4 regions of the Streptomyces sp. NPDC096324 genome follow, and region 1 is predicted to be linked to each of the others. Evidence: riboswitches for the same ligand, from Rfam matches in the RefSeq annotation. Region 1 holds a riboswitch; each other region holds the start of a gene.
The links. Region 1 has a riboswitch for cyclic di-AMP ahead of ACIQ7M_RS31125 (M23 family metallopeptidase). Riboswitches for the same ligand answer to the same signal wherever they lie in the genome.
Positions count from the first base shown of each region.

Region 2: it holds a riboswitch for cyclic di-AMP, as region 1 does, so the genes downstream of both, ACIQ7M_RS06305 (C40 family peptidase) here and ACIQ7M_RS31125 (M23 family metallopeptidase) in region 1, are expected to answer to the same signal.
Region 3: it holds a riboswitch for cyclic di-AMP, as region 1 does, so the genes downstream of both, ACIQ7M_RS22345 (transglycosylase family protein) here and ACIQ7M_RS31125 (M23 family metallopeptidase) in region 1, are expected to answer to the same signal.
Region 4: it holds a riboswitch for cyclic di-AMP, as region 1 does, so the genes downstream of both, ACIQ7M_RS17500 (NlpC/P60 family protein) here and ACIQ7M_RS31125 (M23 family metallopeptidase) in region 1, are expected to answer to the same signal.

Region 1 covers NZ_JBIWFK010000013.1:21,978-29,677, forward strand. The annotation lists gene ACIQ7M_RS31115 (PrsW family intramembrane metalloprotease) at 1-806, shown strand, start outside; gene ACIQ7M_RS31120 (aldo/keto reductase) at 873-1,817, opposite strand; gene ACIQ7M_RS31125 (M23 family metallopeptidase) at 1,950-2,984, opposite strand; cyclic di-AMP (ydaO/yuaA leader) riboswitch at 2,996-3,152, opposite strand; gene ACIQ7M_RS31130 (PP2C family protein-serine/threonine phosphatase) at 3,368-4,435, opposite strand; tRNA gene ACIQ7M_RS31135 (tRNA-Met) at 4,778-4,851, opposite strand; gene ACIQ7M_RS31140 (dihydrofolate reductase family protein) at 4,947-6,089, opposite strand; gene ACIQ7M_RS31145 (MarR family winged helix-turn-helix transcriptional regulator) at 6,170-6,679, shown strand; gene ribA (GTP cyclohydrolase II) at 6,802-7,455, shown strand; tRNA gene ACIQ7M_RS31155 (tRNA-Lys) at 7,514-7,586, opposite strand.
Region 2 covers NZ_JBIWFK010000002.1:635,338-643,037, reverse strand. The annotation lists gene ACIQ7M_RS06330 (hypothetical protein) at 1,455-1,676, shown strand; gene ACIQ7M_RS06325 (8-amino-7-oxononanoate synthase) at 2,808-3,932, shown strand; gene ACIQ7M_RS06320 (DUF397 domain-containing protein) at 4,032-4,256, opposite strand; gene ACIQ7M_RS06315 (helix-turn-helix transcriptional regulator) at 4,268-5,125, opposite strand; gene ACIQ7M_RS06310 (ATP-binding protein) at 5,337-5,795, shown strand; gene ACIQ7M_RS06305 (C40 family peptidase) at 6,000-6,473, opposite strand; cyclic di-AMP (ydaO/yuaA leader) riboswitch at 6,477-6,673, opposite strand; gene ACIQ7M_RS06300 (hypothetical protein) at 7,010-7,315, opposite strand; gene ACIQ7M_RS06295 (ATP-dependent Clp protease proteolytic subunit) at 7,323-7,700, opposite strand, start outside.
Region 3 covers NZ_JBIWFK010000007.1:554,744-562,443, reverse strand. The annotation lists gene ACIQ7M_RS22370 (NAD(P)/FAD-dependent oxidoreductase) at 1-807, opposite strand, end outside; gene ACIQ7M_RS22365 (exopolyphosphatase) at 1,441-2,412, opposite strand; gene ACIQ7M_RS22360 (DUF501 domain-containing protein) at 2,409-3,032, opposite strand; gene ACIQ7M_RS22355 (septum formation initiator family protein) at 3,072-3,548, opposite strand; gene eno (phosphopyruvate hydratase) at 3,668-4,954, opposite strand; gene ACIQ7M_RS22345 (transglycosylase family protein) at 5,329-6,030, opposite strand; cyclic di-AMP (ydaO/yuaA leader) riboswitch at 6,035-6,228, opposite strand; gene ACIQ7M_RS22340 (transglycosylase family protein) at 6,412-7,284, opposite strand; gene ACIQ7M_RS22335 (cytochrome P450) at 7,601-7,700, opposite strand, start outside.
Region 4 covers NZ_JBIWFK010000006.1:84,919-92,618, forward strand. The annotation lists gene ACIQ7M_RS17480 (beta-glucanase) at 1-341, shown strand, start outside; gene ACIQ7M_RS17485 (hypothetical protein) at 466-636, shown strand; gene ACIQ7M_RS17490 (alpha/beta fold hydrolase) at 737-1,483, shown strand; gene ACIQ7M_RS17495 (hypothetical protein) at 1,551-1,781, opposite strand; cyclic di-AMP (ydaO/yuaA leader) riboswitch at 2,201-2,372, shown strand; gene ACIQ7M_RS17500 (NlpC/P60 family protein) at 2,380-4,413, shown strand; gene ACIQ7M_RS17505 (hypothetical protein) at 4,473-4,790, opposite strand; gene ACIQ7M_RS17510 (helix-turn-helix transcriptional regulator) at 5,015-5,545, shown strand; gene ACIQ7M_RS17515 (DUF2306 domain-containing protein) at 5,630-6,805, shown strand; gene ACIQ7M_RS17520 (hypothetical protein) at 6,889-7,700, shown strand, end outside.

The DNA of each region.
Region 1 (7,700 bases):
ACATCCTCTATCTCGGCACCGCGTTCGGCACCGACCAGCTCAGCGGGGAGAGCGGGATCGCCTCCGTCACCGCGGCGACGTTCTTCGTCCGGGTGGTGATGTCGCCCTTCGCGCATCCCCTGTTCACCGTGCTGACGGGCATCGGCTTCGGCGTCGCGGCCCTGTCCGCCGAACGCCAGCACGTGCGCCGGGTGCTGCTCCCTCTGACCGGTCTGCTGCTCGCGATGGGCATGCACGCGATCTGGAACGGCTCCTCGGGCTTCGGCCGGTTCGGGTTCTTCGGGGTGTACGCGGCGTTCATGGTGCCCGCGTTCGGGCTGCTGACCTGGCTCGTCGTCTGGACGCGGCAGCGCGAGCTGCGGACCGTCCGGACCGAACTGCCCGTGTACACCGCCGCGGGCTGGCTGGGCGCGGCCGAGCCGTGGGCGCTCGGCTCGATGCGGGCGCGGCAGCTCGCGCGTGAGTACGCCGGACACCACTTCGGGAAGGGCGCGGCACGCTCGGTGGCGGAGTACGAGGCGTACGCGACCTCGCTGGCGTTCCTGCGCCACCGGGGGCGCCGGGGCCGCGCGGGCGCCGACTTCGTCGTACGGGAGCGCGAGTTGCTGGAGGAGCTGTGGCGCCGCCGGGAGATCGCCCGTCCGGCTCTCGCCTACGCGGCCCGCGCCACGGCACCGCTGCCCGCACCGCCGCCCTGGCCGCCTCAGGGGTACGGGTACGTCGTCCCGCCCGCGCGGCCGTACGGGTGGCCGGCCCAGGCGTCCGCGCCGGCCCCGTATCCCGCGTACAACCCGTACAGCTCGTAGCGCGGGACGTTCACGGCGCGGTGCACCGGTGGGTATCACCGGTGCACCGCGCCGACGGTCCCGCTGTTACGCCGACGCCTGCGACAGTCGCTTCAGTTCGTCGTCCGTCAGCACCAGGTCCGCGACGCCGAGCAGGGCCGGGAGCTGCTCCACCGTGCGGGCGGAGGCGATCGGCGCGGCGACCGTCGGCTGTGCGGCCAGCCAGGCCAGGGCGACCGTCGCGACGGCGACGTCGTGGGCCGCCGCGATCTCGTCGAGGGCGGTGAGAACCCGCGGCCCGCGTTCCGTGCCGAGGTGCTTGGCCGCGCCGGCCGCCCTGGGGGAGTCGACCGTGGTGCCGGGGCGGTACTTGCCGGTGAGGAAGCCGGCGGCGAGCGCGAAGTACGGGACGGCCGCCAGACCGGCCCGGGAGGCGACCTCCAGCAGCGTGCCCTCGTAGGTGTCGCGCGAGACGAGGTTGTAGTGGGGCTGGAGCGCGACGTACCGGGCGAGACCCTCGCGGTCGGAGAACTCCAGGGACTCCCGCAGCCGCTCCGGGGAGATGTTGGAGGCGGCAATGTTCCGCACCTTGCCGGCCTTCACCAGCTCGTCGAGGGCGCCGATGATCTCCTCGACCGGCACCTCCGGCTTGTCGAAGTGCGTGTAGTAGAGGTCGATGTGGTCGGTGCCCAGGCGGCGCAGCGACGCGTCGGCCGCGGCCTTGATGTTGGCACCGGACAGGCCCGGGTACGCGGGGTGCTGGCTGACCTTGGTGGCGACCACGATGTCCGCGCGGTTGCCGCGGCTCTTCAGCCACTTGCCGATGACGGTCTCGGACTCGCCGCCCTCGTTGCCCTCGACCCAGGCCGAATAGGAGTCGGCCGTGTCGAGGAAGTTGCCGCCGGCGGCGGCGTAGGCGTCGAGCACGGCGAAGGACCGGGTCTCGTCGGCCGTCCAGCCGAAGACGTTGCCCCCGAGGGAGAGCGGGAAGACCTCGAGGTCGGACGAACCGAGCTTGCGAAGGGAAGTCATGTAGGGCCACAACGCCCGTACCGGATGGATGTATTCCACACGCACTGGGTATGGTGCGCCGCCGTCCGCGCCCGGACGACCAACAGCCCTGACGTCGGGGGGGTTGACGTCAGGGCTGCCGGAGATCGGAGGTCAGGGGTTGATGCCCTTGCTCTGGAGCCACGCCATCGGGTCGATGCCGGTGGCGGCGCCGCCGGGGTGCACCTCGAGGTGCAGGTGCGGCCCGGTGACGTTGCCCGTGGCGCCCACGCGTCCGATGACATCGCCCGTGGCGACCTTCTGGCCGACGGTGACGCTGATCGACGACTGGTGGCAGAACCAGAGTTCCGTACCGTCGTCGAGGGTGAGGATCGTGCGGTAGCCGTACGAGCCGGCCCAGCCGGCCTCGGTGATGGTGCCGCTGTGGATCGCCTTGATCAGCGTGCCGGTGGGCGCCGCGAAGTCGAGTCCGGTGTGGTAGCCGGAGGACCACATGGAGCCGGCCTCACCGAAGCGCGAGGTCAGTGTGTACGACGAGGTCGGCAGCGAGTAGCTCTTGGCGAGCTCGGCGAGGCGCGCGGCCTCGGCCTTCTGCTTGGCCGCCTCCTCCGCCTTCTGCTTCGCGGCGGTTTCCTTGGCCTCGGCCTCGTCCTGCTGCTTGGCGGCGGCCTGGACTGCCTTCTGCGCGGCGGCGGTCTGGACGGCCTTCTGCGTGGCGGTGTCGGCCTGGTTCTGCTGCGACTGGGCCTGCGCCATGATGCGGTCGCGCAGCGCCTCACCGGCGTCGGTGCTGCCCTGGGCCGCGTCGGCGCTGGTCAGACCGGCGGTGGTGAGCGGAGTCGTGGAGCCCTTGGGGGTGCTGGATCCGCCGTCCGATATCAGGGCCTTGGCCGACGCGGTGACCGACGACAGGTCGGGCAGCGAGATCGAGACGGGCGCCTTGCCCGGAGCGGCGCTGGCGATGCCACCACCACCGACGGCGGCTATGACACCGACGCCGAGAACCGTGGAGCTGCGGGCGAGTCCTCCGCCGCGCTGCTTGCCCGTGCGGTGCCGGCCGCGGACGGGAGCGAGGGAATCCGCTGTGGGGTTCCACTCCTCCCAGGGTCCCTCGTCCTTGCCATAGCCGAAGGTGTGGGCTTCGTTCGGCGCGAACGAGGTTGGCTGAGCGGGCCGGTTGGACGCCACCTGGGCGCACTCCTTTCCTTCCTTGCCGCCTACCGGGTTAGCTGACGGGTTCGGAGCAGGAAGGTCTCCTACGCGCGTACGGCCACCGTGCTTCCACGGCGGAATACGCTCGATTCACCCCACGAGTTGGTTCCCCGGTTCCCTTGCGGGATTCGGCGCGTGCGCACGGAGCCGCCTCTTGTGACGGTTGTGACGACCGCGCTGCGTTATCGAACGTTAATAGACCCGGGCACCGAATTCCAAGCTGTTCCGACTGATCATTAACGCCACTTGGCCAGGACTTTGGGGTCATGGACGATGAAAAACGGGCGAGTTGACCGCATGCCGCTTGCACGAATTTCCCTGACGGTGCGTCAGTCGTTATGCGGAGGGATACGGTCCGATCACTGGTCGTGACGCCGGACGGCGAGCAGCGCCATGTCGTCCGTCAGCGGGCCGCCCGTGTGCTCGCGGGCCGCCTCGAAGAGAGCGGTCAGCAACGCGTCGGGGCCGGGGAAGACCCGTCCGGCCAGCCAGGCGGCCGGATCGAAGAACTCCCCTCGCGCGTCGCGGGCCTCGGACAGTCCGTCGGTGTGCAGGAGCAGCGTCGCCCCGCGCGGAAATCCCTCCCGCAGCGTCGGGGCGGGCAGGCTTCCCAGTTCGCTCATCCCGAGGGGCAGCGCGAAGGACTCGGCGGAGAGGATGACGAGCGTGCCGTCGGGACGCAGCAGCAGGGGCGGCGGATGGCCGCGGTTGACGACGTGTACGACGTCCTCGCCCCGCGGGATCTCGGCGAGGACGGCGGTCGTGAACCCCTCGACCGCGTCGACGCTGTCGCGCCGGGTGCCCGCGCGTGTCAGCGCCCGCTCCAGGCGCTCCGCGACTCCCCCCAGGGTCGCCTCCCGCTCGGCCGCCTCCCCGAACGCCCCGACCACCGTCGCGACGGCGGCCACCGCGGTCATCCCCTTCCCCCGTACGTCCCCGACGACCAGCCGCACGCCGTACGGGGAGTCCTGCACCGCGTACAGGTCCCCGCCGATGAACGCGTCCTCCTGCGCCGCCTCGTACCGGGCCGCGACGTCGAGCCCGGCGATCCGCGCCTCGGGCTCGGGCAGCACGGCGCGCTGCGCGAACTCGGCGATCTCCCGGACGGAGGCGAGCCGTTCGTCGCCGCGCCGGACCACGGTGTTGATGAGGACGGCGAGGACGGCGGCCGTCGTCACGGTGACCACCTCGGTGACCGCGTCGACCTGGAGGACGATGCCGAGCACACAGTGCGTCACGAGGACCGCGCCCACGGCGAGGACGCCGGCGAGAACGGTTCCGCGCAGCGAGTAGAAGGGCGCGGCGACCAGGGGCGCGGCCGCGAACAAGGGGGCGGCGGTGAATTCCGACGGGGTGAAGTAGTCGTAGACGATCCCGGCGGCGACGAGCAGCACGGGCAGGGCCCGGACGAAGGCGCGCGCCCACACGATCCGGCGCGGGTGCGCCGGCGCCGGACCGGGCGACGGGCGACTCCCGGGCCCGTGGACACCGCGGGACGGCCGCCCGGCCCGGTCAGGAAACTGTCCGGTCCGCCGCTCACCTCCTGGCTGCCCCACCCGTCCAGAAGAACCGGCGCGGAGGCGGCGGGCGACCCCTGTGGCCCGACCGGGGGAGAAAGGCACCGCCCGAGAAGGGCACCCCCCGCCGGAACGGAACCGGCCGGGGAAGGACGGCCGGAGAAAGGCGGGCGGAGACGCCGGGCAAAAGGCGCCGGGACAAACACCAAGGGCCGGAACTCGTAAATCCGAGTTCCGGCCCTTGGCCTTGAGTAGCGGGGACAGGATTTGAACCTGCGACCTCTGGGTTATGAGCCCAGCGAGCTACCGAGCTGCTCCACCCCGCGTCGTTGAAACCAGTGTACGCCATCCGCGGGACCCGAAGCACACCCGTTCAAACCCGCCCCTCCGGCGCCGCCGGCACCCGGCTTCTCCCCGGCTTCTACCGGGCCGCCAGATGCCGGTTGGGGGCCTCGGCGCGGTCCGCGTACTCGGGAAGGACGACGACCTCGGCGCCCGCGGCGGCGAGGAGTCCGTTCCCGTCGGCGTCCGTGACGAAGGTGTCGGGCTCGCGCCAGGCGGTGACGACCCGCCGTACACCGGCGTCGAGGATGAGCCGGGCGCACGGCGCGGGCCGGGAGGCGCGGTGGGCGCACGGTTCCAGGCTGCTGTAGACGGTGGCGGCGGCCAGCCGGGGATCGGCCGGGTCGATCTTGGCGAGGGCGGCCTCCTCGGCGTGCACGACGGAATCGCCGCCCTCGCGGGAGTGCCCGCGGGCCAGCTCGGTCCCGTCGGCCGCGACCACCACGGCGCCCACGCTGAACGCGGTCTTCGAGGGCGGGCACAGCTCCGCCAGCTCGCAGGCGAGCTCCAGCCACCGCCGGTCGGCGGCGGAGGCGAGCGGGCCGGTGCCGGGCGCGGTGGGGACGTACCGGATGAGCACGACGTCGCCGACGGGCCGGGTCTCCACCATCCGCATCCGGCCCAGGGGGTACTCCCCGGTCCCGAACAGCCGCGGCGCGTCCGGCTGCCCGACGAAGAGGGGGGCGACGGCGAGCTGCAGTTCGTCGGCGAGCTGCTCGCGCACGAGCTGGGTGTGGACCTTGCCGCCGCCTTCGACCATGAGGCGGCGTACCCCCCGTACGTCGTGAAGGTGTTCCAGCAGCACCCGCCAGTCGAGCCGGGGGCCGGTCGGGACGACGTCGACGCCGACGAGGCCGTCGAGCGCGGCGGCGGCTCGCGACGCGCCCTCGTCCGTCGTGTAGACGACCTTCTCGCCGCCGGTGTGCCAGAACTGCGCCCGCGGGTCGAGCTCTCCTGAACCGCTGACGGTGACCTTCAGCGGGTACTCGGGACGGCCGCCGGCGACCCGGGCCGCACGCCGTTCGGCGGAATTGACCAGGAGCCGCGGGTTGTCCGTGCGCAGCGTGCCCGCGCCCACCAGGATCGCGTCGCTGGACGCCCGCACCTCGTCGACCCGGTCGAAGTCGGCCGGGCCCGAGAGCAGCAGCCGCTCGGGGCCGGTGTCGTCCAGGAAGCCGTCGAGGGAGACGGCGGCGGACAGCAGGACGTAGGGACGGGGCATCGGGACGCATCCTCCGGTCGCACGCGCGCGGGAATCCGAGCGCAGTGGTTCAAGTTTTAAACAATACCTAGACTGGTCTCATGACGACCCGCTGGCTCTCCGCCGCCGAACAGCGCGCCTGGCGCTCGTACATCTCCGCGACCTCCCTCCTGGCGGACGCCATCGACCGCCGGCTGCAGGCGGAGGCGGGGATGCCCCACCTTTACTACTCCATCCTGTCCCGGCTGTCCGAGGCTCCGGACCGGCGGCTGCGGATGACCGACCTCGCCGAGGCCCTGAAGATCACCCGCAGCCGGCTGACGTACGCGGTGGCGCGGCTGGAGAAGGACGGCACGGTACGCCGCGAGGGCTGCCCCACCGACAAGCGCGGGCACATGGCCGTTCTCACCGACGAGGGGATGGCCCTCCTGGAGCGGGTGGCGCCCGCGCACGTCGAGACGGTGCGGACGGCGGTCTTCGACCATCTGACCCCGGAGCAGGTGGGGCAGCTCGAGGAGATCTGCGGAACCATCACCCGGGCCATCCAGAGCGGAGATCCCGGGGCTCCCGGGGAGGATCTGCCCTGGCGGCGGCGCTCCTGCTCCTCGTAGAACACCCGAGGCGGGCGTGAACCCCGTTGCTTGAAGTTTTAAGCAGATGTAGGGTCTCGTTTCGAGGCTGTGCTTCAAATCTGAAGCACAGCCCGTGCGAACCCGCCGGACGGAGAGACACCATGCGCGACCACCCCACCGCCACCGTGCGCACCCGCGTCCGCGTTCCCCTGCGCTTCGGCGACGGCTACTCCGTCGACGCCGAACTCGTGACCTTCCACGGCCTCGACGACGGCAAGGAACACCTGGCCGTCGTCCTCGGCGAGCCCGGCGCGAACCCGCTGGTGCGGCTGCATTCCGAGTGCCTGACCGGCGATGTGTTCGGCTCGGCCCGCTGCGACTGCGGACCCCAGTTGCGCGAGGCGGTGGAGCAGATCGCGGACCGCGGCGGCGTCCTGCTGTACCTGCGCCAGGAGGGCCGCGGCATCGGCCTCTACAACAAGCTCGACGCGTACGCCCTCCAGGACCAGGGCCTCGACACCTACGCCGCCAACGCCGCCCTCGGCCTGCCCGAGGACGACCGTGACTACACGGCGGCCGCCCAGATGCTCCGGGCCCTCGGCATCGACTCCCTGGACCTGCTGTCCAACAACCCGGACAAGGCCGAACAGCTCCGCGAACTCGGCATCACGGTCTCCCACCGCGTCCCGACGGGCGTCTTCACCACCGCCCACAACGTCCGCTACCTGCGCGCCAAGGTCCTCCAGACCCAGCACACCCTGCCGCTGACGGAACTCACGGAGCACGCGGGGCTCTCCGGCCTCTCGGCGGGCTGACACCCCGGGAACGAAACAGGCCCCCGGTTCAGATCACTCCGAACCGGGGGCCTTTCCGTAGACCCTGTGGGACTCGAACCCACAACCAATGGATTAAAAGTCCACTGCTCTGCCAATTGAGCTAAGGGTCCCCGCACCGGAAAACACCGGCACGGCGCACCGGCCCGCGCCGACGCATCCCCGAGCATAGCGGGACGTGGCCGGGACTCCGATCGGGTATCGGTGACCCGGCCACGCCGAAGGCC
Region 2 (7,700 bases), on a different contig from region 1:
TCGGGCGAATTGCATTGGGGATGCCTGCCTCCGTCGGAGCCAGGCATGGGAAAGCCTCCAGAACAGGAATCCTGGAGGCTTCGCTGGCACCGCTTGGAGGTCGGTTCCGGGCGCCACCCATGGTCTTTTGCGGGTCTGGGTGGTGTCCGTGTCTTTGCGAGACGGCTCCCAGAATTCCAAATGATGCACGCTCTCCGCACGACTCCCAGAAGACTTCAGGTCCAGCAAATCCCCAACCAGAGGCGGTCACAGGGGTTCAGACCGGACCGCTGGGGCTCGTCAAGGTCCAGCCGACCACCGCTGAGCTGATACTTCTCGGTGACCTAACGCGTCGCCAAGCGGCCGACTGCCACAGGAAGCTCGATCGTGACGGGCAGGTCGCCCGGTGGGAGGAACGGGAGGGTCTTGCCGAACACGGGCATCGCATCACCGTAGCCATAGACTGCCACTTGGCCCGCGTCGGCGGCAGCGGCAACCAGTCGGCGCACCGGCATGAGGGTGGGTGGCCACTCAGAACATGTCGCGGCGCTCCGGACCGGCACGCGCTCCCTTCCAACGTCCATCGGGTCTGGGAGAGCCTGTGTGCGGCGGTGGTTGGCGCGGCAGGGGTGGAGTCCCGCCAGCACCCCGTGAGGTATCGGCGGCCGTGCGTGACCGCATTGAGGTCACGCCGTGGCGTGGGGAGCGAAGACGCGCACTGCCTCGCGGGTCTACGCGCATACCTGACATTTGCTGAGACCGGGGTGGTCGTCTCCGCGAGCGAGCGCCAGACAGCGCAGGAGGCCGGGATTCCCGGCAGGCGCTGCGGCTTGGGTACGAGGCTGTTCTGAAGCCGGGTGGATGGCTTCGCCGGCTGCGGAGAGGTCATCGCAGGGAGGGCGCTACCTGGTATTTCGGTTGCGGCCCCGGAGCAGTCACAGTTCGTCCTTTCTCATCACCAGACCGCGCAGTTCGCCCGGCTGGGCACTTGAGGAGTGGTCGCCTTTCGAGGCGACTGTCTCGGGAGGCATCGACTCCACTGTCATGTCTGTGTGCTTGGGACAGTGCATCGAGCGCGGCTCCGGCCGCTGTGGCGCAGCTGTCGGCGTCGGCGGCCTCGAGCAGCACCGTGGCCGCCTCCAGCTGTGCCGCCTGCAACTCCGCGCGGGCTTCCGTAGCGGCCTCTTCGAGGTTGGTCAGGGGCCATTCTCGTTCCCGGATCACGTCAGCTTCGTCGGAGACGTCGGGCTCGACGAGGTCTGCCCGCCGGGCGTCGACGTTGCCCGCTACCTGAACTACCACGAGGATCCGGGAGGGCTCTCGCTCGCGTTGGGGAGGGACGCGATCACCAGCGTTCAGCGGATCGCTGTTCCGCTCCCCGGCACCTGGGATGGCGGCTGGGTGTGCGATGTCGTTACGGCTTTCGAAGGCGTGAGAGCGGCACCGTCGTCCCGGCGACCGGCAAGCTGGGCCTCTTGCTGCAGTCGTCGCCACGCGTAGTTCTGGGCCGAGAGCTCAGTGCGTCCCTGGCCGACCGGTTGCCGGCCGACCTTCGGGGCCAGTTCGCGTCGGCTGCGGCGTTCGCTGAGGGGGATGCCAAGCAGTGGGCGCGCTGCACGAGCAGCCTATTCGACCTGATCGACGATCCGACTCGCGTGCTGGCTGCGCTCGACCAGCAAGATCCCTGGGATGTCTGAGAACGGCCTCGTCCGCTCCTGAGGGGCGGGAACCGGAGGTCACTGTCGGTCTTCCAGGTTGGACTGCCCTGAGTCGGGAGAGCGGGAGCAGGGGCTTTGGGGCTGGCTGCCGTCCCGAGGAACCAGGTTGAGCTCTGCCGCGCTTGCCCGACCCGCAGGCGCCGCAGCCAATCGCTGGTTGGAGGACCGTCTCGTAGACGGCCGGGAGTGCCGTCCGGGAGATGCTGGCTTCTTCCGCGGTCTGCCGCTCACCGGCGTGATGCAGGAGGCCGCCCGCTATCTCCGCGAGGTTCAGGCGCGCTCGCAGTACCCGCAGCGCGGTGAGGACCTCGTAGGCGCGCTCGAGCCTCTCCGCGGTTCTTGTACTGGTGACTGAGGATGAGGAGCTGGCCCACACCCCGGTGGATAGTCCAGATGGAGGCCGATGCGTGTCCCGGCTGGTGCACTTACGGATCTCAGTGGTGTCCTCTTGGGGTTTCAGTCATCAGCGGCGTTGTCACGTCCGGCCGATGGCAGCAAAGGGTCTCCTCAGGGACACCACCGGGACTCGAAGATGTCCATGTCGGCAGAAGAGCAGGTCAGGCTCAACTTCCGAGAAGCATCCTGCGCGGTCATCCACAGCGAGGACCCAGGGGGCGACGGTCGGCGATTCCGGGTCGGCGAAGAGCGCGACGACACCGACGGCCTCCGCTGACCTGAGCGCGCACAAGGGAACACCCCAGTGGGCGTCAGGGAAGTCACAAGGGTCGCCCGGGCCTCGCAGGGCGACTGTCCGCAGGCTCGTTCCTAGCGGCCTGTACGGGTCGGTGCAGGGACTGCCTCGACGGCGTCCTGGGTGGCTGGCGCGCAAAGTGCGGCTGCAGCTGGTGCGCCGGTTATAGGCGCTTGGCTGTGCGGTCGCGCAGCAGCAGCCACTGAGTCGCGTCGGAGCTCCCCGGGCGCACGGCCGTCCGTGCTGTGAGAAACGATCTTCAGGCCAGGGCGTGAAACGGCCTCTGACCTGCGCTGATCCGGTGCTTGATATTTCTACGTGTGGGTATTGCCACATCATGCGCCGTCGGGGCGACCGCTAGGGTCTGTTCACTGCCTACAAATCACCGCCACCGCACCGCAGCGAGACCCGGAGGACACATGGCGTTCGGCTGGATCGACGAGCAGGCCGAGGCGCGCCGCCGGGCCGGACTCGTGCGTACGTTGCGCCCGCGCCCCGCCGAGTCGCCGCTCCTCGATCTCGCGAGCAACGACTACCTCGGGCTCGCCCGCCATCCGGAGGTCACCGAGGGCGCGGCCGCGGCAGCGCGCCGGTGGGGCGGCGGCGCGACCGGTTCCCGGCTCGTCACCGGCACCACCGAACTCCACGGCGAGCTGGAACGAGAACTGGCCGACTTCTGCGGTTTCGAGTCCGCGCTCGTCCTGTCCTCGGGCTACGCGGCCAACCTCGCCGCCGTCACCGCCCTCGCGCCGCACGGCTCGCTGATCGTCTCGGACGCGGGCAACCACGCCTCCCTGATCGACGGCTGCCGGCTGGCCCGCGGCACGACCCAGGTGGTCTCCCACGTGGACCCCGACGCCGTGCGCAAGGCGCTCGGCACCCACGACGGACCTGCCGTCACCGTCTCCGACACGGTCTTCTCGGTGGACGGTGACGCGGCCCCGCTCGCCGAACTGGCCCTCGCGAGCCGGGAGTACGGTGCCGGTCTGATCGTCGACGACGCGCACGGGCTCGGGGTCCTGGGCGACGGCGGCAGGGGCGCTCCGCACGCCGCTGGGCTCGCGGGGGACCCGGACGTCGTCGTGACCGTCACGCTGTCCAAGTCGCTCGGGAGTCAGGGCGGCGCGGTCCTCGGCCCGGCGGCCGTCATCGACCATCTGATCAACGCGGCGCGCACCTTCATCTTCGACACCGGCCTGGCGCCGGCGGCGGCGGGCGCGGCACTCGCGGCCCTGCGCCTGCTGCGCCGTGAGCCCGAGCGGGCGGCGCGGGCACGCGAGGTGGCCAGGGCGCTGCACACGCGGCTGACGGCGGAGGGTCTCTCCGCGGTACGACCGGACGCCGCGGTCGTCTCCGTGCGGGCACCGTCCCCCGAACGGGCGGTGCGATGGGCGGCCGACTGCCGCGAGGCGGGCCTCGCCGTCGGCTGTTTCCGTCCCCCGTCGGTGCCCGACGGTGTTTCGCGGCTGCGGCTGACGGCCCGCGCGGACCTCACGGAGGAGCAGATCGAGCACGCGGTGGACGTGATCAGCCGGAACCGGTGAACCGGTGGAGCGATCGGTCGACGAGCGGGTGGGGCGATCGGCCGGTGGTCCGCAGGGGCGGCCGGCCGGTTGTGCGGTGGAGCGGTGAACCGTGCGGGGTCAGTTCAGCCCGGTGATGAACCCCTCCCAGACGTCCGGGGTGAACAGCAGGGCGGGGCCCGCCGTGTTCTTGGAATCGCGCACCGCGACCATTCCGGACCAGGGTCCGGTGCCCGGGCGTGCCGTCTCGACGCAGTTGTTCATCCCGGTACTGCGGCTGCTGCGCAGCCAGCGCACATGGCGCAGTGAAGTACTGGAGGGTACGTACCGAGGCATTGCAGACATGACGTGCCTCCTTACGTGTCGTCGCCTATCGCGGCGATGTAGTCCAACGAGTCCTCGGGTGAAAGGGCGTGGAACTGAAGGGCGTTGAAGGCCTCGGCGTAGGCCTGGAGGTCTTCTTTCCGTTCGAGATAGAGGCTACTCGTCAAGTGGTCGAGAACAACCACATCCAGATCGGTTGTGTTCGGAAATGAGAAAATAACGAAAGGACCGGTCACGCCGATGTGTGCGCCGGCGGCGAACGGCAGCACCTGGAGCCGTACTTGAGGCAGGACGGCGGCCTCGCGCAGCCGGCGGAGCTGGCGTGCCATGACATCGGGGCCGCCCACCTCCCGGCGCAGCACGGCTTCGTCCAGGACGGCGGACAGTTCGAGCGGCGGGTCCGAGCGCAGCACGTCCTGCCGGGCCAGGCGCACTTCGACCAGGGTGTCGAGCTTGCTCTCCTCCAGTCCGTCCACGGCGGCCCGGGTCACCGCGCGGGCGTACTCCGGCGTCTGCAGCAGACCGGGTACGACAGAGGTCTCCAGGGTGCGCATGGCGCTGGCGCCGGACTCCAGGCTGATGAAGTCGCGGTACTCCGGCGGGAGCACCCCGCGGTACGCGTGCCACCAGTGGTGCCGGCCGTTGACCTCGGAGCCCGCCAACACGACCAGAAGTCGCCGCAGTTCGGGGTCCTCGACGCCGTACGCGTGCAACAGGCGTTCCACATCGGCCGGTTTCACCCCGCTGGTGCCGGTCTCGATGCGGCTCACCTTCGACTGGTGCCAGCCGAGGAGGCGGGCCGCCTCCCCGCTCGTGAGACCCGTGCCCGCGCGCAGCGCGCGCAGTTCGGCACCGAGCTTGCGGCGGCGCACCGCGGGACCGTGCTGCATGGCTGTTCTCCTTACTCCTTCCAAGTCGTCCGAATACGCTCTGCCGACGCAGAGTTCACCGCATCGAGCGACAGATATATGCATTACTCGGTGGATCGCACCCGCGACCGGCCCGGTAATGGCAGTCTGGCGCAAGCACCAGTCCGGGACCGTACTCGAACCATCCGCTCGGTGTCGGGCTCCGGTCCCGTGGAAAGGGACGAACGTCGCCATGGCAGACCATCAGGAAGCATCCGTCACCCTGCCGAGCGAACCGGTCTCGGTTTCCGTGGCCCGAACATTCGTCGCCGATGTGCTGTCCGAATGGGGCCTGCCGGGGGACTGCGAAGTCGCCGAGACCGTGCGGCTGATCGTGTCCGAACTGGCCACCAACGCGGTGCAGCACACGTTCGGGCAGTCGCCCACCTTCACGGTCGGCGTGCGTCTCGACCGGGAGGAGCGGCTGCGTATCGGTGTCACCGACAGCCATCCGCGCTTCCCGAAGAGGCTGCCCGCGGCTGTCCAGCAGGACAACGGCCGCGGCATGGTGATCATCCGCTGGCTCACCGCCGAATGCGGCGGCAGGCTCACCGTCGTACCGACCCGGGAGGGCGGCAAGACGGTCTCCATCGAGCTCCCGTGGACGGTCCCCGCCCAGCCGGTGCCGGCCGGGGTGCCCCAGGAGCCCTGAGCCCCGACACCCCGAAGCGACCGGTCGTCATCAGCGCATGAGGGCCGTGCCGGTCGTCATCGGCCCGCGGGACCGCGCCGGCCGTTGCCGGTCCACGAGGGCCGCGCAGGCCCGGTAGGCCCACGAGGGGGCCGGGAGGGCGTCACAGCGGCCCTGAGAGGGCTCGCGCCGGGGCGGCGAGGTCCGCCGCCCCGGGCGAAAGGGTCAGCCGACCCTGCCGTACCAGACGCTTCTCGTCCAGATCTTCTGCAGCTTCACCACTTCCCCGGTCTTCGGGGAGTGCCAGATCTTTCCCTTACCGGCGTAGATGCCGACGTGGTACACGTTCCGGCCCGAGTGGAAGAACACGAGGTCACCGGCCTTGCGGTGCGAGGCCGAGACATGGTGTGTCTTGTTGTACTGCGCCGCGGCCGTACGAGGCAGCTTCTTGCCCGCCTTCTTGTACGAGTAGAGCGTGAGCCCCGAGCAGTCGAAGCGGTGCGGTCCGGTGGCGCCCCACTGGTAGGGGGAGCCGTGCTTCGACGCCGCGACCTGGAGTGCCCTCGTCGCGAGGGTGGCGGCCTCGGCATCGGGTGCGATGCCGGGAACCACCAGGCTGCCGCCCACGGCGGCGAGAGTGAGCGCCGAGGCCGTACCGGCCCGGGTCCACAGCGACGGGACACGATTGAGCGCAGTCATGCGCAACCCTTCGTCAGCCGCCTGTGAAGGATGACCTGTCGGATTCGGGCTGGCGAAGTTGCCCGGCCGCTGCTGCGGCTTCACCCCAAGGACCGCCCGGAACTGATCCGGCGGCCCGTCTAGCTGGGTCCTCCACTCCTGCCGATGCACTCCTGTCGACCGGGCATCCGGGAGGCGGCAGGACTCGGCGTCCACCCGGACCGCCCCGCCGCTGTGGCGGGGGCTTGTCGTCGGAAGGGATCTTCACTCATCAGAGTCGGAAAATCCGAGCGGAACCGGTGTTTTGTGGGCTTACTCACCACTCGGCTGTTCGAGTGAACACCCCTCTGTTCGAGCACGTGTTGGAGACACCGATGAGGCCCGCACCTGCGGCGACGGGTCCCATCCGGCGTCCGGACTCCGCGTGTTGCGCAACTCGGAGGGGTCGCAAAAAGGACCGATGAATACGCCGTCGGGGGGTACCCCATCCGGTCCGTTTGAGTCGCGGACCAGACGTCGCGGAGCTTTTCGCGTACCGGGTCGGCGGTGGGGGTCCGTCAACTTCCGGACTCGGGTGGCACGGTGACCCGGGCGGCCCGCCGCTCTCCGTCGAGCACCCGCAGGGCCTGCGCGAGCGTCGGGGCGTGCACCTCGCTCTCGCCCCGCTGATGCATCAGCGCGAGGGCGTCCCGCAGGGCCTCCGCCTTGCCGACGAGTGCCTGAGCCGCCCTCAGGCCGCGATAGGTGTCTCCGGGGCGGGACGGGTTGATGCGGCCGACCAGGTCGACCACGTCGAGATAGCGGTCGATCAGCTCGGCCTCGGCGCGGGTCAGCGCGGGCAGCGGGGGGAGGTCCGGGATCATCGGCCGCTCACCTCGCGCCGGACGTGTCGAGCGCGGCCCTGCGGCTCGGGACGATCCGGTCGATCAGCCCGTAGGCCCGGGCCGCCGGGGCGTCGAGGACCATGTCGCGCTCCAGGTCCGCCGCGACCCGTTCCGGGCTCCGGCCCGTGTGGCGCCCGAGCATCTCCTCCAGCGTCCGGCGGGTCCGCAGCAACTCCTCGGCCTGGATGAGCAGGTCACTCGTCCGTCCCTCGAACGGCTCGGCCGCCGACGGCTGACGCAGGAGAACGCGGGCCCCCGGCAGCGCGAGCCGCTTGCCCGGAGTCCCGCAGGCCAGCAGCACCGCGGCCACCGAGGCCGCCTGACCGAGGCAGACCGTCTCGACGTCGCAGGTGACGAACCGCAT
Region 3 (7,700 bases), on a different contig from region 1:
GACGCCGGCCGTCCAGACGATCGTGTTGGAGTCGACCTCGAGGCCGTTCTTCAGCACGACGTGGCCGTCGACGCAGGAGTCCATGGAGGTGGAGAGGTAGATCTCCACACCGCGGCTCTCCAGGTGCTCCTTGCCGTACTGGCCGAGCTTGGGGCCGACCTCGGGAAGGATCTTGTCCGCGGCGTCGACGAGGATGAAGCGCATGTCCTCGCGGGACACGCTGCTGTAGTACTTGGCCGCGTCACGGGCCATGTCCTCGACTTCACCGATGGTCTCGGCGCCGGCGAAGCCGCCACCCACGAAGACGAAGGTCAGCGCCTTGCGGCGGACGTCCTCGTCCGTGGTGGAGTCGGCCTTGTCGAGCTGCTCGAGAACGTGGTTGCGCAGGCCGATGGCCTCCTCGATGCCCTTCATGCCGATGCCCTGCTCGGCGAGACCGGGGATCGGGAAGGTGCGGGAGACCGCGCCCATCGCGATGACGAGGTAGTCGAAAGGCAGCTCGTACGCCTCGCCCACGAGGGGGGCGACCGTGGCGACCTTGCGGTCCTGGTCGATGGTGGTGACCCGGCCGGTGAGGACCTCCGCCTTGGGAAGTACACGCCGCAGCGGGACGACGACGTGCCGCGGCGAGATGCTGCCGGCGGCTGCTTCGGGGAGGAAGGGCTGGTAGGTCATGTACGACCGGGGGTCGACGACCGTGACGGTCGCCTCTCCGTAGCGCATCTGCTTGAGGATGCGCCGAGCTGCGTACAGGCCTACGTACCCACCGCCTACTACGAGGATCCTGGGACGCTCCGTGGTGCTCATGCCATCGAGTATCCACCCGCTTCAGGGGGGTCGCTCGTGCGCCCCTTCACAAGCTCGGACAGGGGCTCTGCTACACTCCGCCGCCCCCGTGACCGGGGCCATGGCGGCGGGGGTGGACCGCCGTACGGTTCGTACCGTTGTCAACACCGCGTGAGCTGCGGCCCAACCCGTTCGGCCGAGCGGACCACACCTGTGTTTCACCGCCCCGAAACGCGGCCGCAACGCTTCACCGACGATGCTGCCGGACCCGCCCGGCCCCACGGAAGGGCCCAAGTGGCCCCTTCGTGGCCTCTTCGTCGCTCAGCAGGGGCTTTTTCCTTGTGAAGAACTTCACGAAGTTTCTCGACGAAGCCCTACGGGACGGCGTCCGGGACCCCCTCCAGCACGCTCATACGCTATCCGACCCGCTCAGCCGAGGCTACCGATCAGTAGCAAAGGAGACCCGTGCCACGCCCGCGCGGCCCGGCCCACACGGCCCTCCAGAGCCCTGTTCGGCCGCCGGAGAACGCCGACGGCCCCGGCCCCTCGGGAGGGGAACCGGGGCCGCCTCACACCCGTTCTCGACGCGTCACCGGGCGCCGGGACACCCGGCCGGCACCAGTCGCCCGGCCCGCGCCGGTCACCCTGCCGGTGTCAGTCGCCCTGCCGGGCCGCTTCGGCGTCCTCCGCGACCTTGAAGGCGATGCCGTCGAGGATGTCGTGCTCGCTGACCACGACCTCCTCGGCCCCGGTCCGCTCCATGATCGAGAGCAGGACGAGGGCACCGGCCCCGATCACGTCCACCCGGCCCGGGTGCATGGAGGGGACGGCCGCGCGCTCGGCGTGGGTGGAGCGCAGCAGCCACTCGGTGATCTCGCGGACGCGCGCGAGGGAGACGCGGGAGTGGTGGATCCGCTCGGAGTCGTACTCGGCGAGGTCCAGCGCGATGGCCGCGATCGTGGTGACCGAGCCGGCCAGCCCCACCAGGGTGCGCGCCTCGCGCAGCGGGACCGTCTCCTCGGCGAGGTCGAGGGCGGCCTCGATGTCGGCGCGCATGGCCGCGACCTGCTCGGCGGTGGGCGGGTCGGTGACCGCGCCGTCGCGCACGAGGTGACGCTCCGTCATCCGTACGCAGCCGATGTCCACGGAGCGTGCCGCGCGCACCCGGTCGGCGCCGACGACGAACTCCGTCGAGCCGCCGCCGATGTCCACGACCAGGTAGGGCGTGGCGAGGTCGTCGCGCCCGGACAGTTCCCTGGTCGCGCCGGTGAAGGAGAACTCGGCCTCCTGGTCCCCGGTGACGACCTCGGGCTCGACGCCGAGGATGTCCAGGACCCCGCGCACGAACTCGTCGCGGTTCTCCGCGTCCCGGGAGGCGGAGGTGGCGACGAAGCGCAGCCGCTCGGCGCCGTGCTCCTTGATGGTCCGCGCGTAGGCGTGGCAGGCGGCGAAGGTCCGCTCCAGCGCCTCGGGGGCGAGCCGCCCGGTGCGGTCGACGCCCTGGCCCAGCCGGACGATGGTCATCCGCCGGTCCAGGTCGGTGAGTTCGCCCGTCCGCGGGTCCGCGTCGGCCACCAGGAGCCGGATGGAGTTCGTACCGCAGTCGACGGCGGCGACGCGGGTCACCGGCCGTCCTCGGCGGACTCCGCGGAACCGGTGGACTCGGCGGACTCGACGGGCTTCACGGCGAAGTGGCCGGTACCGTCCTCGGTCGTCTCGCCGGCCGGCGCGTCCGGGGTCGTCACGCACGCGCCCTTGCGCCACCACTCGGGCAGCATGGCGATGGCCTCGTCGCCGAGCGGGTTGACGCCGGGTCCGGCGGCCAGCGAGTGCGCCACCAGGACGTGCAGGCACTTCACCCGGTCCGGCATGCCGCCCGCGCTCGGGAAGCCCTCCAGGACCTCGATCGCGTCACGGCGCGCGATGTAGTCCTCGTGGGCGGCGCGGTAGGCCGCGGCCAGCTCGGGATCGGTGGCCAGCCGTTCGGTCATCTCCTTCATGACCCCGTTGGCCTCCAGCGTCCCGATCGCGGACGCGGCCCGCGGGCACGTCAGGTAGTACGTGGTCGGGAACGGCGTGCCGTCGGGGAGGCGGGGCGCCGTCTCGACCACGTCCGGCTGGCCGCAGGGGCAGCGGTGCACGATCGCGCGCAGTCCGCGCGGCGGCCGGCCGAGCTGCTGCTTGAAGGCCTCGACGTCGGCGTCGGTGGGCTCGGTGCGCGGGGTGGTGGGGGGTGGCGTTTCCATGCCGTGAGTCACGTGTCTTTCTGGTCAGTTCATGGGTCGTCAGCGGTCGGCGGCGTCGGATTTGTCCACGCCGTCCCAGACATCGGTGTACCAGGGGCGGTCGGCGGTGTCCTGTTCGGCCCGGGACTGTTTCGCGGCGTCCGGGTCGATCACGATGTAGCCGGTCTCGCCCGGCATGACGTAGTGCAGCCGCTGCCGGATCTGCTGCTCGGCGTACGCGTCGTCCTGCCAGCGCGCCTTGAGGTCGCGAAGCTGTTCGACCCGCTGCCGGGCCTGCTCCCGCTGCCGCTCCAGATCGCCGATCTGGGCGCGCTGGGAGACGTACTGCCGCATCGGGTACGCGAGGGCGACGATCAGGGAGCACAGGACCATGGCGAGCAGCGCGGCCCGGCCGGTGAGCCGGGAGCGGCGCGCCTGCCGCTTGGTCTGGGAGCGGTAGACCCTGGCCGCCGTCTGCTCGCCGAGCAGCTTCAGCCTGGTCGAGGTGGAGAACCGGTCCCGGTCCTTCACGGCCATGAGTCCCGCCTCCCCAGTACCGGCCCGCCGTACGGGCCCCTCACGTGCGTACGTCCCCGCACACGGTACGGGACCGGGTACGGGGACGTACGGAGGACGCTTCCTGAGGCGCGCGGGGCTCAGCCCTTGAAGCGCGGGAAGGCGCTGCGGCCGGCGTAGACCGCGGCGTCGTCGAGGATCTCCTCGATGCGCAGGAGCTGGTTGTACTTGGCGACGCGGTCCGAGCGGGCCGGGGCGCCGGTCTTGATCTGACCGCAGTTCACGGCGACCGCGAGGTCGGCGATGGTGACGTCCTCGGTCTCGCCGGAACGGTGGGACATCATGCACTTGAAGCCGTTGCGCTGGGCCAGCTCGACGGCGTCCAGGGTCTCGGTCAGCGAACCGATCTGGTTGACCTTGACGAGCAGGGCGTTGGCGGAGCCCTCCTCGATGCCGCGGGCCAGGCGCTCCGGGTTGGTGACGAAGAGGTCGTCGCCGACGATCTGGACCTTCTCGCCCAGCTTGTCGGTGATGACCTTCCAGCCGGCCCAGTCGTCCTCGTACAGCGGGTCCTCGATGGAGACGAGCGGGTACGCGGAGACGAGCTCCTCGTAGTACTCGGTCATCTCGGCGGCCGAGCGGGACTTGCCCTCGAACTCGTACTTGCCGTCCTTGTAGAACTCGGACGCGGCGACGTCGAGCGCGAGCGCGATCTGCTCGCCGGGGACGTAACCGGCCTGCTTGATGGCCTCGAGGATGAGGTCGAGGGCGGCGCGGTTGGACTCCAGGTTCGGGGCGAAGCCGCCCTCGTCGCCGAGGCCGGTGGACAGGCCCTTGGTCTTCAGCACCTTCTTGAGGGTGTGGTAGACCTCGGCGCCCCAGCGCAGGGCCTCGGAGAAGGACTCCGCGCCGATCGGGGCGATCATGAACTCCTGGATGTCCACGTTGGAGTCGGCGTGCGAGCCGCCGTTCAGGATGTTCATCATCGGAACGGGCAGCAGGTGCGCGTTCGGTCCGCCCAGGTAGCGGAACAGCGGCAGGTCGGACGCCTCGGAGGCGGCGTGCGCGACGGCGAGCGAGACGCCGAGGATGGCGTTGGCGCCGAGCGAGCCCTTGTTGTCGGTGGCGTCGAGGTCGAACATCGCCTGGTCGATCAGGCGCTGCTCGGTGGCGTCGTAGCCGACGAGCTCCGGGCCGATCTGCTCGATGACGGCGAGGACGGCCTTCTCGACACCCTTGCCCTGGTAGCGGTTCGGGTCACCGTCGCGAAGCTCGATGGCCTCGAACGCTCCGGTGGAGGCGCCGGACGGAACGGCGGCACGACCCGTGCTGCCGTCGTCGAGGCCGACCTCGACCTCGACCGTGGGGTTGCCTCGGGAGTCCAGGATTTCCCGGGCTACGACGACGTCGATGGACGGCACGAGCATCTCCTTATTGGGATGTGACGCGGTACGCGGAGCTTGTCAGCCCCGCGGGATGAGCCTAACCGGCTCAGGGGGATCGGCCAGCGATCGACCACCCCTTGGGCGGACTGAGCCTACATATTGTTCCTGAACGGAACAAAAAAAGAAATAAAAAACCCCGCTCCGACACGTGCGGGGGAACACGTGCCGGAGCGGGGAGCCCGTGGGGACGGGGGACCTCGGCGGGCCTCCGGTGCGTGCGGAGACCCCACGAGGGGGCGTTGCCGGCCGGGCGTCGCCCCACGAGGGGACGTTGCCTGCCGGGCGTCGCGGCGCGGTGCCGGAATCGCGGCCACCCTCCGCCGAAAGCGGCCGGGTCGACCGGCGTGCCGCGCTGCTCAGCGCAGGTGGAGCTGCTGGCCCGGGTAGATGACGTCGGCGTCGGCGACGATGTCCTTGTTCAGCTTGAACAGCTTCTGCCAGCCGCCCTTGACGTGCTTCTTCTCGGCGATCGAGCTGAGGGTGTCGCCCTTGACGACCTTGTACTCGCCGTCGCCCTTCTTGACCTTCTTGCCGGTCGGGGTGGTGACGGTCTTCTGGGCGGCGGGGCGCTCCGCGGAACGGGAGGCGGGCTGCTCCGTCGTACGGGTGGCCGGGGCGCTCTGCTGCGAGGCGCTCGACGAGGAGGGCGCCGCCGGGGCCGCCGGGGCCGAGCCGCCGCCGTACGGGGTGCTCGACAGGCCGGTGCCGCAGGTCGGCCAGGCACCCTTGCCCTGCGCGGCGAGGACCTTCTCGCCGATGGCGATCTGCTGGGACTTCGAGGCCTGGTCGGCGGTCGAGGCGTAGGCGGTACCGCCGTACGCGGCCCAGGTGGAGGACGAGAACTGCAGGCCGCCGTAGTAGCCGTTGCCGGTGTTGATCGACCAGTTGCCGCCGGACTCGCACTGGGCGACGGCGTCCCACTCGGAGCCGGTGGCCGCGGAGGCGTTGCCGGCCGCCATCAGCGGGGCCGCGATGGCGACGCCGGTGACACCGGCGAGCGTGGCGACACGGGTGGCCTTGTTCGGGCGGCGGTGCTTGCCCTTGCCGGAGAACAGCATGGAGAGATCCCCTCACCGACGCCTGCGAGGTGAGCTGTCGGGTTCGGGCCGAATGAGTTGCCCGGCCGCATGCCCTCGGTCCTGTCTCCAGGACGTCCGGCACGCGGCTTCACCCCAAGCCGTTCCCGGGTGTCTCTCGACTCCCGGACCCGGCACTTACCTTGGGTCCCCCGCTCCTGCCTACGGCGCATGACGCGACGACTGTTCCCGTACGGCCGTTGGCAGGATTCGGCGTTGCGACCGTCGGAGCCCGCTGTGGCGAGCGGTCACGACCGTAAGCAGTCGATTGCCCTAATTTCAAAGACGATCAGGGCTTCTGAGACCCATCTCTCACTTGCGCCAAATAGGACATTCCACAGCGAACCGTGACGCGAACTGCCGCTAGTTCTGCACCGTTTCGACCGTGTCCGCGATGCTCCGACCAGGAATGACGAGGCCGGGACCGCTGTCGGCCGGGGCCGTGTCCACCTTGGGCAGATCGCCCCATCCGCTTTCGAGGCCAAGGGCGTCGGAAACGCTCCAGAGGTTCCCGATGGCCTGGGCCACGTACTCGCTGTCGGCGCCGTCGGTCTCGGAGGCCGCGGCGTGACGCCCCGCGGAGCCGTCGGCCCGGCTGTCGGCCGTGCTCTCCGCCGCGCCCCCGCCACGGTGTCGCCCGGTGCCGGAACTCGACGAGGTGGAGGGGGTCGAAGATGCTTCCTTCTGACCCGACTTGGGCGATTCATCACCCTTGCCGGTCGCCGCGTCCGCGCCGTCGGAGCTCTGCGAGGCACTGGGCGTGGCGGTGCCGGTCTCCGTGCCGGAGGAGTCGCTCGAACTGGACGAATCACTCGAAGGGGATGAACTGGGCGAAGTCGCCAGGCCGGACGAGATGTACGAACCGGCGTCGTCGCCGCTGCTCGACGAGTCGCCGGCCACGCCCGTGTCGACGCTGACCCCGCCGGAGCCCTTGCTGAGACCCGAGAGCGGCCCGCACGTCGGCCAGGCCACGAGGCCCGTGTCGGCGAGCACCTTCTCGGCGACGGCTATCTGCTGCGAGCGGCTGGCCTGGTCGGCCGTCGGGGCGTACTCGAGGCCGCCGTGCGCCTCCCAGTTGTCCTGGTCGAGCTGGAGGCCGCCGTAGTACCCGTTGCCTTCGTTGGCGCTCCACGCGCCACCACTCTCGCACTGCGCGACCCGGTCCCAGGTGGTCCCGTCGGCCGCGTTCGCGCTCGCCGCGGCGAGCAACGGGATGACGATCGCCGATCCGGTCACCCCTGCGGCGACGATGAGAGCCGGGGCCTGGCGAGGGCGACGGTGACGGCCGTTCCCGGAGAGCATGCGAGAGCCTTTCGAGCGACAGCGGGGAGCACGGCGACTCCTGCTGAACGAGTGGCGCAGGTGCCGCGTTGTTGATGGGTGAAGGTAGTCGCACTCGAACGCTGGTTACAAGTCGATGCAGTACTGATCACATGAAGATCACGAATTTGACGGAGCGTCATGTCCTGGTGGCCCCAAGGGTCTTATTCCGGTATGCGGAATCACCGCTTCGACTCGACCGCCGAAGGGTCACCGATGCACCGATCGCGTCCTATTTGACCGGGGTGAACTCCACCGGAAGCGTGCGCAATCCACGCATAATGAGGCCCCCGCGCCAGCGCAAATCGGCCGAATCTCCAGCGAGTTGGAGG
Region 4 (7,700 bases), on a different contig from region 1:
TGCTGGAACTGTCCAACCACGTACGCAACACCCACCGCTACTACCGGAACCACGCCATCCAGCCGGGTGCCTGGGTCGACCTCGTGGTCGAGCTCGGCGCCCTCCGTGTCGTGTGGTGGGTCAACGGCGTCCGGGCCTTCGACGACCGGCGCGGAGTGGGCAGATCCTGGCACGCCTATCTCATCGTCAACCTCTCCGTCTGCGCGGGGCGTTACCACCCACCGCCGCCTCCCGAGGCCTCCGAGATGGACTTCGAGGTGGCCCGGCTGGCGGTCCGCAGGCCCCCGGTCGGCAGACCGTTCCCCGCGGCGGAGGAGTACGAGGCCGACGTCCTCGACTGACGCCGGAGCGGGGCCTCGGCAGATGCAGCCGGGCAGGTGCATCCGCCGGGGCCCTCGGCGCGGAAGTACGGCATCAGAAGCGACGCCGCGCCCGTGCGCGTCGCACCGACGGGTGCCGAGGGCCATGCCGAATCCGAAACCGGGGGACGCCCCCGAGTCCGCCTACGTCAGTCACGTCGGCAACTGCCGCACGTGCCAACGGGAGTCGGGACGCTGCCCGCAGGCGGCCCGCCTCTGGCGTTTCTACCAGGAATGGCGCAATGGCTACCGCGCGCGGCCCGAGCCCACGGAGTGAGCCACGGACTGAGCTTGGGGCGGGTCCGTGGCCGGTGAGACGATCCTCCTCACGGTCCGGTGCGAGGCATGGACGAAGCGCGGGTGGGTGGAGAGGTGTCATGCGAGGTTCTGTGCGGATGTCCGCCGACGATGTGTCCCGGTCCGGGGAGGCCGGCGCCTCCGTGGCGCTGCGGCCCTGCCGCGCCCCTCGTCGGGACGGGGAACCGGCGCGTGCGGCCGTACTGATCCTTCACGGCGGCACCGCCGACAGCAAGGCCCCGTTGCGGCCGTGGAACCTGGCACGCGCCCGGATGCGGCCGTTCGTCCGCTCCGTGACACGGGCCCTGCCGGACGAGGGCACGTTCGTCGGGCAGGTGCGCTACCGCCACCGGGGATGGAACGGCGTGGACGCGGACCCCGTCGCCGACGTTCTGCTGGCACTGGACGAACTCGCCGCTCTGGTGGGGGACGTGCCGGTCGTGCTCGTGGGCCACTCCATGGGCGGGCGCGCCGCTCTGCGGGCCGCGGCCGCACCCCAGGTCCGGGCCGTGGTGGCACTGGCGCCGTGGTGCCCGGAGGGTGAGCCGGTGGCCCACCTCCGGGACAAACGCGTGATCGTGCTGCACGGAGACCGGGACCGCATCACCGACCCCGTGGAGTCGTTCGCCCTCGTCCGCCGGGCCGCGGAGGCGGGTTCCTCCGCGAGCGCCGTGCGGGTCGCCGGCGGAGACCACGCGATGCTCCGCCGCGCGCGGACCTGGCATCGGACCACGGGCGCGACGGTCGCCGAGCTGGTGACCCGGATCGGCGGTGGACTCGACCCGCTCCCCGCCGAACGGCCGGGCGGAGAGCCCGGCGTTCTCTAGCCCGTCCCGGGCGTCGCCGGGCGGGTGAGGCCTCGCGGACACGCCCCGGACGTCCTGGGGTCGGCCGTCAGGAGCCCGGTGTGTCGAGTCGGTCGTCGGGGTCGGGGGTGGGGGAGAAGGCGCGGCGCTTACCGGACGCCGGTCGTGCGGCGGACGAGGGAAGCGGGGCGCCCGTCGACGGATCCCAGCTCAGGATCCACTCGAAGTCGCGTTGCAGCCGACGTGCTTCGCTTCGCACGAGTGTCGGTATGTCACCGCGTTCGGAGATCAGTTGGGCATAGATCGGCGCATCGTGCACGTGGGGATCCTCGACTCGCTCTCGTGGTCTGACGTGCTTCGACGGTACGGCCGACGGGTGGTCGCAGCGGTGATCCGGTCAGCTCGGCCAGAACCGGTCAAGGTGTGACCAATGGGCGCCGTCGATGTCGAACGACACGCCAGGGAACGCCAGTTCTGTGCACACTTTCGACACATCAGGGTTGGCTGGACGTGTGAGCCGCGGCTCCGGACCGGGTGCCGGCCTCGAATGTGCCAACGGCCGTGCTCAGCCGCCTTTTCGAGTACGGCCCGTGTCCTCACGGTCGCGCTGCGGGGTGGTGCGATGAAGGTCACGAAAACGTATCGGACATCTGGGGCGTGGATCTTCACATCGGGTGCACACCATCGCTAAGTTGGCGACCAGGCCGCCCGACTCCCTCCGGCGAAGCTCGCCGGGCGGTGCGGCCTCCGCCGAGTCCTGCCTGTCCTCGTGGCAGCGGGAGCCGGGGACCCACCGAACCTGGGGTGAATCGGTCAACTGCCTTTCGGGGCAGGGGCCGTAGGGCATACCTTCCGGAATCGTCCGCCCGAACCCGACAGCTAACCCGGTAGGCGGACGACGGAAGGAGCACCCCTCCATGGCGCCGGAACGCACCCCGCCCAGCGGCGAAGAAGTCGCCCGACGACTCTCGTCCCTCTACGACCAGGCGGAGCTCGCCACCGGTAACTTCAACGGGACCCGCGCCCTGGCGAACTCCAACCGCAGGCCGGGCCGACGGAACGCCGGTCAGGGGAGCGGAGTCTCCGACGCGGCCCAGGACGACCTGATGCGCCAGTGGTTCGACGGGGCGCGTTCCCGGTTCGGGCCCTCGGCTCCGGCCGCGCTTCCGGCCGACAGGCAGCCGGAGCGTGGCGGCGCGGCCGTCCGTCCGAAGGCGGGTGCGAAGGGGTCCAAGGGCTCCTCGTCGGACCTTCCGACGATCTACGAGCTGGAACAACTCGTACGTCCTGTGGCCGAGTTGACGGCTGCCCCGGTGCTGGAGCTGACCGCCGGTCCGGCTTCGGAGCCGGGTGCGCGGCCCGCGCTGGAACTGACCGCCGGTCCGGTGGCCGCGCTCCCGGCCGGCGGTGCCACGGCGGCGCCGGGATCCGATGTGGTGGTCCGTGCGGGGCTTCGCGCGGGGGCCGTTCCGGCCGCCGCGTCGCAGCAGTCCTCGCCGCACGTCAAGAAGCAGAGCGCCCGGCGCAAGCTCGCCGTCGCGCGGGAGCTGATGGCGCGGCACATGGCACGGCAGGGCATGCCCGTGGCGCAGATGCCGGCCATCGAGTACCAGCCGACGGCCCCGCAGACCGGTTCGTTCCCGGCGGTCGGTCAGACCGGCTCGTTCCCCTCGGTCGGTCAGACGGGTTCCTTCCCGTCCGTCGCCCAGACCGGTACCTTCCCGTCCGTCGCCCAGACTGGTTCGTTCGCTTCGCCCGCTCAGCCCACCGCGTTCCCGGCGGCTCCGCAGACGGCCGCGTTCCCGTCCGCCGCCCAGACGGGCACGTTCCCCTCGGTCGCCCAGACCGGTACCTTCCCGCAGGTCGGCCAGACGGGTTCGTTCCCGTCGGTCGCTCAGCCCACGGCTTTCCCGGCGGCTCCGCAGACCGCAGCGTTCCCGTCCGCGGCTCGGACGGGCACCTTCCCGTCCGTCGGTCAGACGGGCTCCTTCCCGTCCGCCGCGCAGACCGGTGCGTTCCAGGCCGCGCCCCAGCCGACGCCGTACGAGGTCGTGCCCGAGGTCTTCGACACGGGCTCCATGCCCCGGGCGTACGAGCCGGCGCCGCCGGCCGCCCAGCCCAAGGCGGTCATCCTGCCCCGCGGGTACGAAGCGCCCGCCCCGGCCCCCGAGTACACGTCGGTGCTCCTGCCGCTCTCGTACGAGAAGCCGACGCGTCCCAGCGGGTACCAGCCTGCCCCGATGCCCCCGATGAGCGAGCCGGTGCCGCAGCCTCCGGCGTACGAGCCGGCCCCGCCCTCCGCCGCCTATCAGCCGGCGCCGATGCCTCCGGTGAGCGAGCCGGTGCCGCAGCAGCCCGCGTACGAGGCCGCGCCGGGTCCGGCCGCCTATCAGTCGGCGCCGATGCCCCCCGCGAACCAGCCGGCGCCCCCGTCGGCCGACGACGCCTGGCGGCAGTCGTTGCGGCCCAGCGGCAACCAGCAGGCGTGGCCCGCCGCTCCCGGGGCCGCCGGCACGAACCCGGGGTTCGACATCGACAGCCTCGTCGCCGGTGCGGGAGCCGGGGCCGCCGCCCCGCCGGTCGTCGGACACGACAGCAGAGCCGCCGAGGCGGTCGCCTTCGCCCGCGCCCAGATCGGCAGCCCGTGCGTGTGGGGAGCGTCCGGACCCGGTTCGTACGACCCCTCCGGTCTCACCCAGGCGGCCTGGAAGAGCGCGGGAGTCATGCTCCCCCGTGCGACGCAGGACCAGGCGCAGGCCGGCGCGGCGGTCGACCTCAGTGCCATCCAGCCGGGTGACCTGGTCTTCTTCCACGCCAACGTGAGCCACGTGGGTCTCTACGTGGGTGACGGCATGATGGTCCACGCGCCGAGTCCCGGAGCGCGGATCAGCGAGGAGTCGGTCGACTACGCCGGACGGGCGGCCGTCCACAGCGTCGTACGCCCGGCCTGAGCCCCGGTCCGGCCGTCCTGGACGTACCCGGTGCCGGGTACGTCCAGGACGTACCGCCGTCAGAACTCGCTGTCGATGCCCGTGACCGCGGCGGGTCCGAGCGGCGCGTCGTCCGCGGTCAGACCGCTGTCCAGGAGCGCGCCGGAGACGAGCCGTACGGCCTCGGCCTCGGCGCTTCTGCGGTCCGCCGCCTCGACCTCGAGCCGGACGGAGAACCTGTTGTCCTCGTCGACGGAGAGCAGGCTCAGCTCCTCGGTCTCGCCCAGGTCCGTGTTCTGCGGGTCCTGCGGGCGAAGCCTGCGCTCCACGTCGGCACGGGAGGCGTCCGGGAGGCCGTGGACGAACGTCCCGGGAACGGTGATGACGTAGGTGGTCACAGGAACTCCTAGTGCGGCCGGCGCGAGGGCCTGAAGTGCGGTCGGTTGTGTGATCGCCCGTATACCCCGCATTGTGCCGGGCACCCGGATCTTCTTCGCGTCGGGCGGCGCCCGACGCGGCGCGACCGCGTGTTCGGCGGAGCCCGCCGTGCGGAGGGTGCCCGGCGGCGGCCGGACCCCGCGGTGCCTGCCGCGCGGTGATCGCGTGGCGATACCGTCGCCCCATGGCTGACGCTAGGTTGACCACCGCCTCGTACCTCGTCCTCGGCATCATCGACAAGCTGGGCGAGGCCAGCGCGTACGACGTGAAGGGGGAGGCGGCGCGGACGGTCGCGCCCTTCTGGTCGGTGCCGCACGCGCAGGTGTACGCGCAGTGCGACCGTCTCCTCGACGCCGGGATGCTGTCCCAGGTGCGGCAGGAGAGCGGCCGCAACCGCAGGGTGCTGACGCTGACGGACCAGGGCCGGGCCGCCCTGCGGGCCTGGCTCGACGACCCCGCGTTCGTCCCGGTGGAAGCCCGCGAGCGCGGCATCCTCAAGCTGTGGTTCGGCGGCGAGCCCGGTGTGCTCGGCCCCATACAGCTCGACGAGCACCGCAGCACCCTCGGCGACTACGAGGAACTCGCCGAGACGGTCGGCGAATTGCTGACGCGCGGACAGCGGGACGCGCTCGAGTTCGGAATCCGGTACGAGCGGATGATGATCGACTTCTGGCAATGGGTGCAACGCCGGGACGAGGACACGACAGACCGTTGACCCCGGCGGTGGACGCCTCTACCGTCTCGATAGTCCAAACGAGACTATTGATGGCCGGGTCGCGGCCAGGAGCAGGGAGTCGTCGTGCGTCGACCGACGGGCACCACCTGGCGCCGCCTCGCCGTCATCGCCCTGACGGTCGTGTGTGTGGGCTACGCGCCGATCGCGATGACCGAGCTGTGGCCGTACGCGCGCCCCGGCGCCCCGGCCTTCGGTGAGTGGATCCTGGGCCACGTGGTCTCTCCGCGCTACGTGGCCGACGCGCTGGCGACCCGGATCGGGCCGTACCGCCACAGCCTCGTCCCGATGATCGTGCACTCCGTTCTCGGCGGTGTGCTGATGCTGCTGGGCCCCGCGCAGGTGCTCACCGCCGTTCGGCGGCGCGTACGGCTGCACCGGGCCCTCGGGGTGGTCTTCGCGCTCACCGTGTACGCCTCGATGACCGGCGCCGGCCTGTACCTGGCGCGCACGGCGCCCGAGGACGCCTTCAGCGGTGCCGCGTTCTGGATCGTGCTCGCGACCATCCTGGTGGGCACCGTGATGAGCGTGACGTTCGGTGTGCTCGCGGCCGTCGGCGGGTTCCCCGACCTGCACCAGCGCTGGATGCTGCTGTGCTACGGCTTCCTGCTGACCGCCCCGTTGCTCCGGTTCGAGTGGGGTGGCCTGCCGCTGATCCTGCCCGGACTGTCCATGGCCGAGATCAACCAGCTCGCCACCATGCACCTGGGCTCCGTCGTCGCGTTCGGCGCCCTGATCGCCTCGCGTTCCCTCGACCGGCGTGTGAAGGTCGCCGGCGTCTCCGGTTCGTGGGCGCCCGTGCCCGTCCTCGCCGTCGCGCACCTCGCCGGGGCGGCCGCGCTGGCCTGGATCGTGCGCGCCTCGCTGGACCACGGCGCGCAGGGGCGCCGGCTCCTGCTCGCCTATCTCCTGCCGTACGCCGTCACGTACGCGGTGATGGCCCTGCGCGCCGTGCGGGCCGGCCGGGAGGGCCGCCTCTGGGCGTGCGAGGAGTGGCGTCTTCACTGGGTGGCCCTGTGTCTGGCGCCGGTGCTGTCGGTCGGGGCCGCCCCCCTCTTCGAACGGTCCCTGGGGCTCGACGGGCTCACGGCGCTGGCCGCGGGGGCGGCGATCGGCTGCGGCATGATGGCGTTCACGGCGACCTTGATGGTGAGTGTGCGCGTCCTGTACGCCCGGGAGGTCGTCAAGAGGGCCCTGCCCGCCCCTGGTTCGGCCGCGCGCCTGTCGGCACCGGTCTCGTAGCCCCCGGCCCTTTTCGCCCCCGGTCGGCTCGTTCACCGCGTCCGTCCACTTCCTCGCGCCCTTCGTCCGGAAACGGAACCCTCATGCCGAACGCATCCGACCCGCCCTGGACCGACGACGACGTCCCGGGCCACCCCATGCCCCTCGCCGCGGACGGGCGGCCGCTGACCGCGGGAGTGGCGATGCTGGCCACCGCGGTCGCCGTGGTCGGCGTCCTCGTCGGCGGCCTGCTCGCGGCCGTGGCCCTCACCGGTCACGTCTTCGGCGCGTGGCGCTCCGAGGAGTCGCTGACGCCGGGGCTGATCGGCGCGGCCATGCTCGGCACGGCGCCCGGCCTGTTCGCGCTGAACCGGGTCCGCGCCTGGCACGAGGCCCGCTCGCTCGTCCACCCGCTGGCCGTGGTGCTGGTCGGGCTGTTCACGGTGAGCCTGCTCAACGCGGGGCGGTTGTACATCGCCCGGGGCGGCTCCATCGTCCCGGTGCTGTTCAGCCTCGGCTGGCTCTTCGTGCTCGGCACGCTGTGCGTGTTCGCCCTGATCACCCTGGCCTGGCAGTACCTCACTCCCGGCCGGCCCCTCGGCCCGCGCGGTGCGCCGCTGCCCGGCTGGTCGAAACCGGCGCTGGCCGTGCTCGGTTCGGCCTGGCTCGGGATCGGGACGGGCCTGCTCGTACGGCCCGGCTTCTGGGCCGACTTCGTGCCGTGGAGCGTCGGCCGCGCCGACGCGCAGGGGCTCGGGGTGTGGGCGCTGGCCCTCGGCGTCGGCGTCCTCGGAGCGCTCGCCGAGGACGACCTCGGCCGTACCGGACCCGCCCTGATCGCCCTGCCCGGTACCGCCGTCGCCGTGACCGTCCTACTGGCCTGCCGCGCCTCCGCCGTCAACTGGTCCTCGGGCCC